Regions from separate parts of the Pararhizobium sp. LjRoot238 genome, predicted to be linked through region 1. Evidence: riboswitches for the same ligand, from Rfam matches in the RefSeq annotation. Region 1 holds a riboswitch; each other region holds the start of a gene.
What was found. A riboswitch is a leader RNA that binds a small molecule or an ion and turns the genes downstream of it on or off. The one in region 1 is predicted to bind cobalamin.
Positions count from the first base shown of each region.

Region 1 (3,267 bases):
GGCTCCGATGTCGGAAAAACGGTACTCGTGGCGGGCCTGTGCCGGCTCATGAGCAATCGCGGGGTAAAGGTTGCCCCGTTCAAGCCGCAGAACATGTCCAACAATGCTGCCGTTTCGGATGATGGCGGCGAGATCGGCCGTGCCCAATGGCTGCAGTCGATGGCCGCGCGGGTACCATCTTCGGTTCACATGAACCCGGTCCTTCTCAAGCCCCAGTCGGATACCGGCAGCCAGATCATCGTGCAGGGCAAGGTGGCAGGGCAGGCGAGAGGACGGGACTACCAGGCCCTGAAACCGAAGTTGATGGACGCCGTCATGGAAAGCTTCGAAACGGTCGGTGCCGGGCGTGATCTTGTTATCGTTGAAGGGGCGGGATCGCCCGCCGAGATCAATCTTCGCGCCGGCGACATCGCCAACATGGGCTTTGCCACGCGCGCCAACGTTCCGGTGGTGCTTGTCGGCGATATCGACCGCGGTGGTGTGATCGCATCGCTGGTCGGTACCCATACCATCCTGTCCGATGAAGACCGGCGAATGATCAGTGGCTATTTCATCAACAAGTTCCGGGGCGACGTTTCGCTTTTCGATGACGGCGTCGCGGCTGTTCAGCGCTTTACCGGCTGGCCGTGTTTCGGCGTCGTTCCCTGGTTGAAGAGCGCTGGGCGCCTGCCGGCCGAGGACTCGGTCGTCTTGGAAAGACTGGCGCGGGGCGGCGGCAAGGCGCTGAAGGTCGCCGTTCCCGTCCTGTCGCGTATCGCCAATTTTGACGATCTCGACCCGCTGGCCGCCGAACCGGAGGTCGATCTCGTCTTCGTCCGCGCCGGAGAGCCGATCCCGGTCGATGCCGGCCTGGTGGTCATTCCGGGCTCGAAGGCGACGATCGCCGATCTCGCCGATTTTCGCGCTCAAGGATGGGACCGCGATCTTCAGGCGCATGTGCGGCGCGGCGGCCACGTCATCGGCATCTGCGGCGGCTACCAGATGCTCGGAAGCCGCGTTACCGACCCGCACGGCATTGAGGGAAATGTGCGCGAGATCGAGGGGCTGGGCCTTCTGTCCGTCGAAACCGAAATGGCGCCGGAAAAGACGGTGCGCAACAGCAATGCCCGTTCGGCCGTCTATGATGTGGCGCTGGAGGGTTACGAAATCCACTTGGGCCGGACGACTGGATCGGACTGCGCTCGTCCTGCCGTGATCATTGACCACCGCGCCGATGGGGCCGTCTCGGCGGATGGCAGGGTCAGCGGTACCTACCTGCATGGCCTGTTTACCAGCGACGCCTATCGCGCCGCCCTTCTCAAAAGTTTCGGCATCGAAGGCGGCGGCGAAAACTATCGTCAGTCCGTCGATCGGGCGCTCGATGATGTCGCGGCCGAACTCGAAACGGCACTCGACGCGCGGTGGCTCGATTCATTGATGCCGTGAAGCCTCGAGCAGCCGGTCTTTCAATTGACAGGGTTCGACCGAGCGCCTAATCATCAGCCATTGGATGGTTCCCGGACCGGCGTTTCGGTTCGGGAGTAAATGGGAATGTGAAGGGATGGACCCAAGCCGGGCATTCTTATCGCAGCCGACCCCGCGACTGTAGAACGGTCAGGGTTCGCCATCCGGGAAAACCGGTATTCCGGACAGGCCGCGTGGTGCGGCCGCGGAATGGCCGGTCCAACCGGAAAAGCCACTGGAGTGGCACCACGATCAGCCGGGGCCGGACGCCTCTATCTCTACGAATCGTCCACCTCTTCGTGATGTCGAAAAACTCCGGGAAGGCGAGGCGGACCCGTTCGGGCCTTTGACGAGGTTCGTGACGCCGTGAGCCAGGAGACCTGCCATCCTGAAGGGCATCGTGCCCGATCCAGGGAGAGACACTCCCGATGCCAGCACGGAGGTTGTCATGGCTTTCTCGTTCCGCTCCCCCAGCGGCCATTTTTGCGTTTCTCGCCTCAGCGCCTGCGTATTTCCCCGCGAACATTAAGGCTGGGATCGTTTCATGACATCGACGAAAACAGGACCCGTGTTGGTTCTTGGCGGCGCTCGTTCCGGTAAATCGACGTTCGCCGAAAAACTCGTCACCACGTCGGGTCTCGACATGCATTACGTCGCGACGGGAAGGCCGTGGGACGGGGAGATGCAGGCAAGGATTGCCGAGCATCGTGAACGGCGGGGACCAGACTGGCAGACGCATGAGGAACCGCTTGAACTTGCCGCCTGCCTGAAAGCGATCGACGCGCCCGGCCGCGTCATCCTGATCGATTGCCTGACCCTGTGGGTCACCAATCTGATGATGGAGGATCGCGACCTGGCGGCAGGATTTCAGAACCTGGCAGAATGGCTGCCGCAGGCGCAGGCGCGGCTCGTGTTCGTTTCGAACGAGGTCGGGCTCGGCATCGTGCCGGAAAGCCGCATGGCGCGCGATTTCCGCGACCATGCCGGCCGGCTGCACCAGCTTATCGCGGAGAAGTCCGCGGAAGTCTATTTTATCGCGGCCGGATTGCCGCTGAAAATGAAGGGTTGATCCATGACCACAGCAAAAGCCGCTCACGGCAAGATCCCGGCAACCGTCATCACCGGCTTCCTCGGCGCCGGCAAGACGACGATGATCCGCAACATCCTGGAGAATGCCGATGGCCGGCGCATCGCGCTGATCATCAACGAGTTCGGCGATCTCGGCGTTGACGGCGACGTGCTGAAGGGTTGCGGCGCCGAAGCCTGCAGCGAGGACGACATCATCGAACTCACCAATGGCTGCATCTGCTGCACCGTCGCCGACGATTTCATCCCGACCATGACGAAGCTGCTCGAGCGCGAGAGCCGCCCGGACCACATCGTCATCGAGACGTCCGGTCTTGCGCTGCCGCAACCGCTGATCGCCGCCTTCAACTGGCCGGATATCCGCAGCGAAGTCACCGTCGATGGCGTCATCACCGTCGTTGACAGTGCCGCCGTTGCCGCCGGCCGCTTTGCCGATGATCACGACAAGGTCGATGCCCTGCGCGTCGAGGATGACAATCTCGATCACGAAAGCCCGATCGAGGAACTGTTCGAGGACCAGCTCACTGCCGCCGACCTGATCGTTCTCAACAAGACCGACCTGCTCGATTCCACTGGCCTCGCCTTCGTGCGCAAGGAAGTCGCCGCACGCACCAGCCGCAAGCCGTCGATGATCGAGGCGAAGAACGGCGAAGTCTCGGCCGCCGTGCTTCTCGGTCTCGGCGTCGGCACCGAAAGTGACATCGCCAACCGCAAGTCCCATCATGAAATGGAGCATGA
Region 1 covers NZ_CAXUPP020000001.1:3,133,604-3,136,870, forward strand. Annotated here, with positions in the region: gene ACSQ3F_RS15215 (cobyric acid synthase) at 1-1,425, shown strand, start outside; cobalamin riboswitch at 1,474-1,845, shown strand; gene cobU (bifunctional adenosylcobinamide kinase/adenosylcobinamide-phosphate guanylyltransferase) at 1,988-2,512, shown strand; gene cobW (cobalamin biosynthesis protein CobW) at 2,516-3,267, shown strand, end outside.

Region 2 (3,267 bases), 2.9 Mb from region 1:
CACCCAGCAGGCCTTTCCGCCGAGCGAACTGGCGGCGCGTTTCGACGGCGTCCGCTTCGGCTTCCTGATCAATGCGGGCGAGGAGCGCGAAGTCGTGCGCCTGATGGCGCTGCTGCGTTCGGCCCTGCGCGGCGTCCATTTCAAGCATCCGAAAACCGGCCGCAGCCTTGGCAGCGTCACGCTTTCAGTCGGCGTGTGCATGTCGCACAGCGCCGGCAATGCGTTCGATCTTGTGGGAACTGCCGAAAAGGCGCTTGCCAAGGCACAGGCCAAGGGCGGCGACTATACCGTCGTTCACGGAGCAGAGGACGAGCAGCCGGCGGGGCGGGACTGGCTGATCTACAAGCGATAGGCGGCTGCCGCGAAAGCGTCAGAGGCTGTTGATGATCTTGCGAAGCTGTTCGTTGCAGGCGCCGAGCAAAAGCACGTTTTTCAGGGCTTCCTTCGGATCGCGAGTGCGAAACAGGAGGCCGTTTTCGTGGACGCTGCGGTTGAGCGTGAGCTTGCCTTCCTCCGCGTCGAGTTCGGTCGCGACGGCGAAATACATTCGCGAATAGCCCATCTTGATCTTCTCGAAGAAGTGCTCGTCGTCGCCGATGTCGGAGAAGAAGTTGGCGATGTAGAACGACCACCGGACATCGTCGAACTTGGCGAACTTCGTCCGCGCCGCGGTCACGTGGCAATAGCCGAGATGCGGGCTGCCCGAAAGCGTGCGATGGAAAATCAGCTTCGGGAAGCGGATGGAGGCATGGAAGCCGTTGATGCGTTCGTGCGTTACGGTGCCGGCAGCCTCGAGCCTGCGGCCGGTGCGGGCGGCCACTTCCTGATGGGTTAGGTAGCGTTTTTCCTCGGCGCTCCATTGCTGCGGCCGGTTGATGCGCCCGGTGCGCAGGAATTCGGTGTGGACAGCGCTCTTCGGCGATTGAACCGGTTTCTTGACGGCAGCAGCGTCGAAATATCTCAAGTTTGCCATCGGCCTGCACCAGGATTGCGTCGGAGTGCTGGGGCACACCGCGGCGGAAACGTTCATGAGGAAAAGCTACATTGCGAGGGTTAATGCAGTCTTTCCAAGCATTACCCGCCCTCCATGGTGCGAGGCTTGCGCTTTCAACCGGCCCGTCGCGCCGCAATATGTCGCAAAGAGACAGTCTCTGCACAGAATTTGGCGGTGTGTGGCGGAAAAGGCGCCATCTGCCGAAAAATCAGGAAACTCCGTTGTTTCTGCTTATAAAATAGCCACTCCGGTCATCTGGAAACGCAACTGTGCGTGTGTCGCCATTCTGGAACCGGATGTCGCTAATCGGCGGCTGTCCGGCCAGATCTGCAGATTAGATGAAGACACTCAAGGTGCCGCCTTTATAGGGAGGGCGGAGAATTGGGAAGCCGGTCGAAATCCGGCGCTGCCCCCGCAACGGTGGTGGAGCGAAACCTCGGCAAAAGGCCACTGGAGAGATCCGGGAAGGCGCCGCGACGGTCCGAAAGGACAGCTCCTGAGCCCGGAAACCAGCCTTGTTTGTGAAATTGATGTCTGGGTTGCGGCGGGCAGCCGGAAGGAGAACCAGTATATCCACGCGCACTCCCGGCGCGGCGGTGGTTCCTTTCCTGCTCGCTCAACCGAAAAGTGGCGAGCACAAGGAAACGAACATGGATCTCCGCAGCGAAGTCCTCCGCAAACTCAAGACCCGCCGCGACGGGCACAGCCTGGAACAGGCCTTCTACACCGATCCCGATCTCTACAAGCTCGACATGGAGCAGATCTGGTACAAGGACTGGCTGTTCATCGGTCATGACTGCGAAATCCCCAAGGCCGGCAACTATTTCACCGTCCAGGTCGGCGATTATCCGGTCGTCGTCGTCCGCGATCGCCAGGGCGCTGTCCGGGCGCTTCACAATTCCTGCCGCCACCGCGGTTCGCGCGTCTGTGCCGGGCAGAAGGGCTCGTCGGCCAAGCTTGTCTGTCCCTATCACCAGTGGACCTATGAGCTCGACGGCAAGCTGCTCTTCGCACGCCAGATGGGCGAGGATTTCGACAAGGCGCAGCACAGCCTGAAGCCCATCCATTGCGAAACCATCGGCGGCTATATCTTCATCTGCCTCGCCGAGGAGCCGATGGATTTCCAGCCGATGCGCGACATGGTGTCGTCCTATGTGACGCCGCATAACCTGAAGGACACCAAGGTCGCCTTCGAAAGCACGATCATCGAAAAGGGCAACTGGAAGCTCGTCTGGGAAAACAACCGCGAGTGTTACCACTGCGCCGCCAACCATCCCGAGCTCTGCCGCACCTATCCGGAAGCGCCGACCGCGACCGGCGTGCAGGGCGCCAAGGACGATCCGATCATCGCCGAGCACTGGGCGAAATGCGAGGCCCAGGGCCTGCCGAGCGAGTTCAGGATGTCGCCGACCGGTCAGTTCCGCGTCGCCCGCATGCCGCTGATCCAGGAGGCCGAGAGCTACACGATGTCCGGCAAGCGCGCCGTCAAGCGTCAACTCTCCGACGATGTCAGCCAGAGCCATATCGGCACGCTGCTGATGTTCCACTATCCGAGCACCTGGAACCACATTCTGGCCGACCACGCCATCACCTTCCGCGTGCTGCCGCTCGGCCCTGAATTGACCCAGGTGACGACGAAATGGTTGGTGCACAAGGACGCCGTCGAAGGTGTCGACTATAACCTTGAAGAACTGACGCATGTCTGGACCGAGACCAACGATCAGGACCGCCAGATCGTCGAGGAAAACGCCTTCGGCATCCGCTCGCCCGCCTATCAGCCCGGCCCCTATTCGCAGGAGCATGAAGGCGGCGTGATGCAGTTCGTCGAATGGTACGTCAACTTCATGCAGGATCGCCTGCACGGAGCCTCCACCCCTCTGGTCCGGGTTGCCTGACATGACGATTGCTTCATCCTTCCGGCACTTCGACGAATTGCTGCCGTTCAACGACCGGCAGCATCTCCTGGAATGCATCTCCGTCACCGCCGAGGCTCCGGATGTGATGACCTTCGGCTTCAAGGCCGACAAGGACAGCTGGTTCCGCTACCTGCCGGGCCAGTTCGTCACGCTTGAGCTGCCGGTTAAGCCGGACGATCCGGTGATGCGCACCTACACGCTGTCTTCGACGCCGTCGCGGCCCTTCTCGGTGGCCGTGACCGTCAAGGCGCAGGCATCGAGCATCGGCACGCGCTGGATGTTCGAGAACCTGAAGCCCGGCATGAAGCTGAAGGCCTTCGGCCCGCTCGGCGATTTCTCCTTCGCGCGCCATCCGGG
Region 2 covers NZ_CAXUPP020000001.1:275,696-278,962, reverse strand. Annotated here, with positions in the region: gene ACSQ3F_RS01505 (diguanylate cyclase domain-containing protein) at 1-352, shown strand, start outside; gene ACSQ3F_RS01500 (DUF6656 family protein) at 371-973, opposite strand; cobalamin riboswitch at 1,329-1,526, shown strand; gene ACSQ3F_RS01495 (aromatic ring-hydroxylating oxygenase subunit alpha) at 1,645-2,889, shown strand; gene ACSQ3F_RS01490 (2Fe-2S iron-sulfur cluster-binding protein) at 2,891-3,267, shown strand, end outside.
Region 2: it holds a riboswitch for cobalamin, as region 1 does, so the genes downstream of both, ACSQ3F_RS01495 (aromatic ring-hydroxylating oxygenase subunit alpha) here and cobU (bifunctional adenosylcobinamide kinase/adenosylcobinamide-phosphate guanylyltransferase) in region 1, are expected to answer to the same signal.

Region 3 (3,267 bases), on a different contig from region 1:
GCTGACAACGTCAGGACGCCATAGCCGAAGCCGAGGATCATGACCGCGACCGCCCCGGTGGATGCGCCGGCGGAAATGCCGAGCACATAAGGCTCGGCCAGCGGATTGCGCAGCAGCGCCTGCAGGATCGCGCCGGACAGCGCAAGGGCCGCACCGGAACTCGCGGCAAGAAGCGCACGGCTCAGCCGATAGTCCCAGACGATGCCCTCATGGATGCGGCTGAGTTCGAAGGACGCGCCGAAAATCCGGTTGGCCACGGCCTTGCCGGTTGTTGTGAGCGGGATGGAGATCTCGCCGATCGAGACGGCGAGGCTGACCATGAAGGCGAGTGCGACAAGCGTCAGGATGGCGAGCGCCAGGCGCGCCCACCATCTTTCGCCGGTCACCACAGGTTGACCGATAGCCGCAAGTGTCACTGCGACAACCCGAATGTCTTGATGCCTTGCGCCAGGGTCTCGATGCCATCGATGGTGCGGATTGTCGGGTTCATCGACTGCGCATCCATCCGGACGAAGCGCCTGTTCTTGACCGCATCCAGCTGGCTGGTGACCGGATCCTTCTCCAGGAAATCGATCTTCACCGCCGGATCGTCCGCCGCGTAGCGCCGGCGGTCCATGGTGGCGATGACGATGACGGACGGATTGGCCTCCGCGATCGTTTCCCAGCCGACCAGAGGCCATTCCTCCTCGGTCGTCACGACATTCCTGACGCCGATCGTCTTCAGGATATAGGCTGGAGCGCTGTTCTTGCCGGCGATGAAGGCGTCGCCCGCGACTTCCTTGCTCGAAAACCAGAAGACGACGGGAATCTCGCCGAGCTTTCCACCGATCGAAGCGACAGCGTCGGATTCCCGCTTTTTCAGGTCGGCGATCAGCGCATCGCCGCGATCCCTTATGTCGAAGATTTCCGAGAACTCACGGATTTCCTGGTAGATCAGGTCCATCGTGAAGAGTTGCCTGCGCACGCCATCGCCGCCATCCGTGTTGACCTTGGCGACGCAATCGGCCGGCGAAACATAGGTGTTGATGCCGAGGCCTGAAAACTGCTCGCGCTTGGCGACCGACCCTTGCGGCCCGACATGCCATTCGAATTCGGCGGCGACGAGATCCGGCGCCTCGCCGACGACGGATTCAAAGCTCGGATCGTTGTCGGCAAGACGCTTGATCTTCCGGTTTTCGGCCTCATATTCTTTCAGCACCGGACCGACCCAGACGGCGGTCCCGGCAATCTTGTCGGCCAAGCCGAGCGAGAACAGGATTTCGGTCATGCCCTGACCGATCGAGACAATCTTCTCCGGCGGCTTCTCGAAGCGGACGGTCTGGCCACAATTGGCAATTTCCAGGGGATAGCGCGTCGGCGCAGCCGCGGCCGGTGTGCAAAGGCTCCCCAACGCAACGACTGTTGCGGAAATCGGCGCGAGGATACGGGAAAAGGCGACAAAGCGCCCGGCAAGGCGGTCGAAATCGATCATGACGGTTCCTTTCCGGGCAACCCCGCCCGGGTGAGTGGATATTGCTTTCGACGGCAGGTCTCCTGGCTTGCGAATATGTGCTTTGCGTCTGCCTTCCCGCGAGACCAGAGGCTCGCAGTGGCATGGTGCCTCAAAAAGGCGCCACAAGGACGATCGGCAATCCGCTTACAGTTGCGGGGGCAGCCACGGTCTTGGTCCCTGTTGGGTCTTCCGCACCGTGTTCCCTATTAATCCCCTCGAAGTCATCCATCGGGGAACCGTCGGCAATGATGTAGTCCGAGCGCGGCGGCGGCGTCAAGGCGAACGGTGCCGCTGTCAACCGCGCGATTGACCAGTCCTGAAGCACCGCCGTGCGGTTAAGGCATCAACTGGCCGCCATTGACCTCGATGATCTGGCCGGTGATGTAGCCGGACAAAATGGGCGATGCCAGGAAGAGATAGGCGCCGACGCAGTCCTCCGGCGAGCCGACCCGGCCCATCGGCACGGTACGCCGTTGCGCATCGAGCATGTCAGGGCTGGTGTAGCGTTCGTGGAATGGCGTCGCGATGATGCCGGGCGCCACGGCGTTGACGCGGATGCCGTCGCCGACAAATTCCTTGGCGTGGCCGCGGGTGATGGTCGATACGAAGCCTTTGGCCGCCGCATAGAGAATAGCGCCATTGCCGCCGCCATTGCGGGCGGCGATCGACGTCGTATTGACGATGAAGCCGCCCTGTTTGCGCAGCCAGGGATGCGCGGCCCGCGTCCCGGCAAGCACCGAGCGGGCGTTCAGATCCATCACGCGCTGGTAGTGCGCATCGCTCATTTCGGCGGTCGCGACGCGACCGAGCATGCCACCGGCATTGTTGATCAGCCCGTCGAGCCGGCCGAAATGACCGGCGGCCTCCTCGACCACCCGTTCAGTTACCCCATCCGCGGATACGTCGCCCTGGACAAGCACCGCCGTGCCGCCGGCGGCCTCGACCTCCGCCAGCAGGTCGGTTGCCGCCTGGCGGCTCTCATTGTAGTGAATCGCGACGCTTGCGCCCTGGACAGAAAACGCCCGCACCAGCGCGGCGCCGATGCCGGTCGATGCACCGGTGATCAGAACCGCTTTTCCGTCGAGATCGGGGATCCGGATCCCCTGCCACATGTTCAGCTGGCCAGCCATGCGTCGCCCCCGGTTTCAGGTCCACGTCATTCATTCCGGAAGCGAGATAACGCTCGGGCCGGAATTGTCCAGCTTCGGCGGACGACCGCCCGACCAGCAAAAGGCCCGGAACATCGCCCGGGCCTCTGGCATTCCACGCGATCGATGATCCGCGGTTATTCGGCTGCAGCAGCCACCGCACGGCGGCGGCCGATCGTCGCCTGGGTTAGCAACAGCGCGCCGACGGCGCACAGCGCTATCCCCATCGCCATCGGCACCGCGGTGCCATCGAAGAAGACCGACGCAACCACCATGGCGACAGCGGCCGTGACGAAATGCAATGTTCCCATCAGCGACGAGGCCGTGCCGGCGATCTCGCCGTGATCCTCCAGCGCCAGAACCGCCGTCGTCGGGATGACAAGACCAAGACAGCCATAGCCGACGAAGAGGAAAACAGCCAACACGGGCAACTGGTTGAAGCCCAGGCTCATGACGATGGCCATTGTTGCCATGGTCAGCGCGAAAGCGGTGACGGCGACACGCATGACGCGCACGAGGCCGAAGCGCTCGCCGAACCAGCCGGTCGCCTGCGATACGCCGAAGAACGACACGGCGTTGGTCGAGAAGGCGAGGCTGTATTGCGTCGGCGTCAGGCCGTAATGGTCG
Region 3 covers NZ_CAXUPP020000005.1:151,734-155,000, forward strand. Annotated here, with positions in the region: gene ACSQ3F_RS28445 (FecCD family ABC transporter permease) at 1-320, opposite strand, end outside; gene ACSQ3F_RS28450 (ABC transporter substrate-binding protein) at 413-1,471, opposite strand; cobalamin riboswitch at 1,507-1,748, opposite strand; gene ACSQ3F_RS28455 (SDR family NAD(P)-dependent oxidoreductase) at 1,828-2,622, opposite strand; gene ACSQ3F_RS28460 (multidrug effflux MFS transporter) at 2,778-3,267, opposite strand, start outside.
Region 3: it holds a riboswitch for cobalamin, as region 1 does, so the genes downstream of both, ACSQ3F_RS28450 (ABC transporter substrate-binding protein) here and cobU (bifunctional adenosylcobinamide kinase/adenosylcobinamide-phosphate guanylyltransferase) in region 1, are expected to answer to the same signal.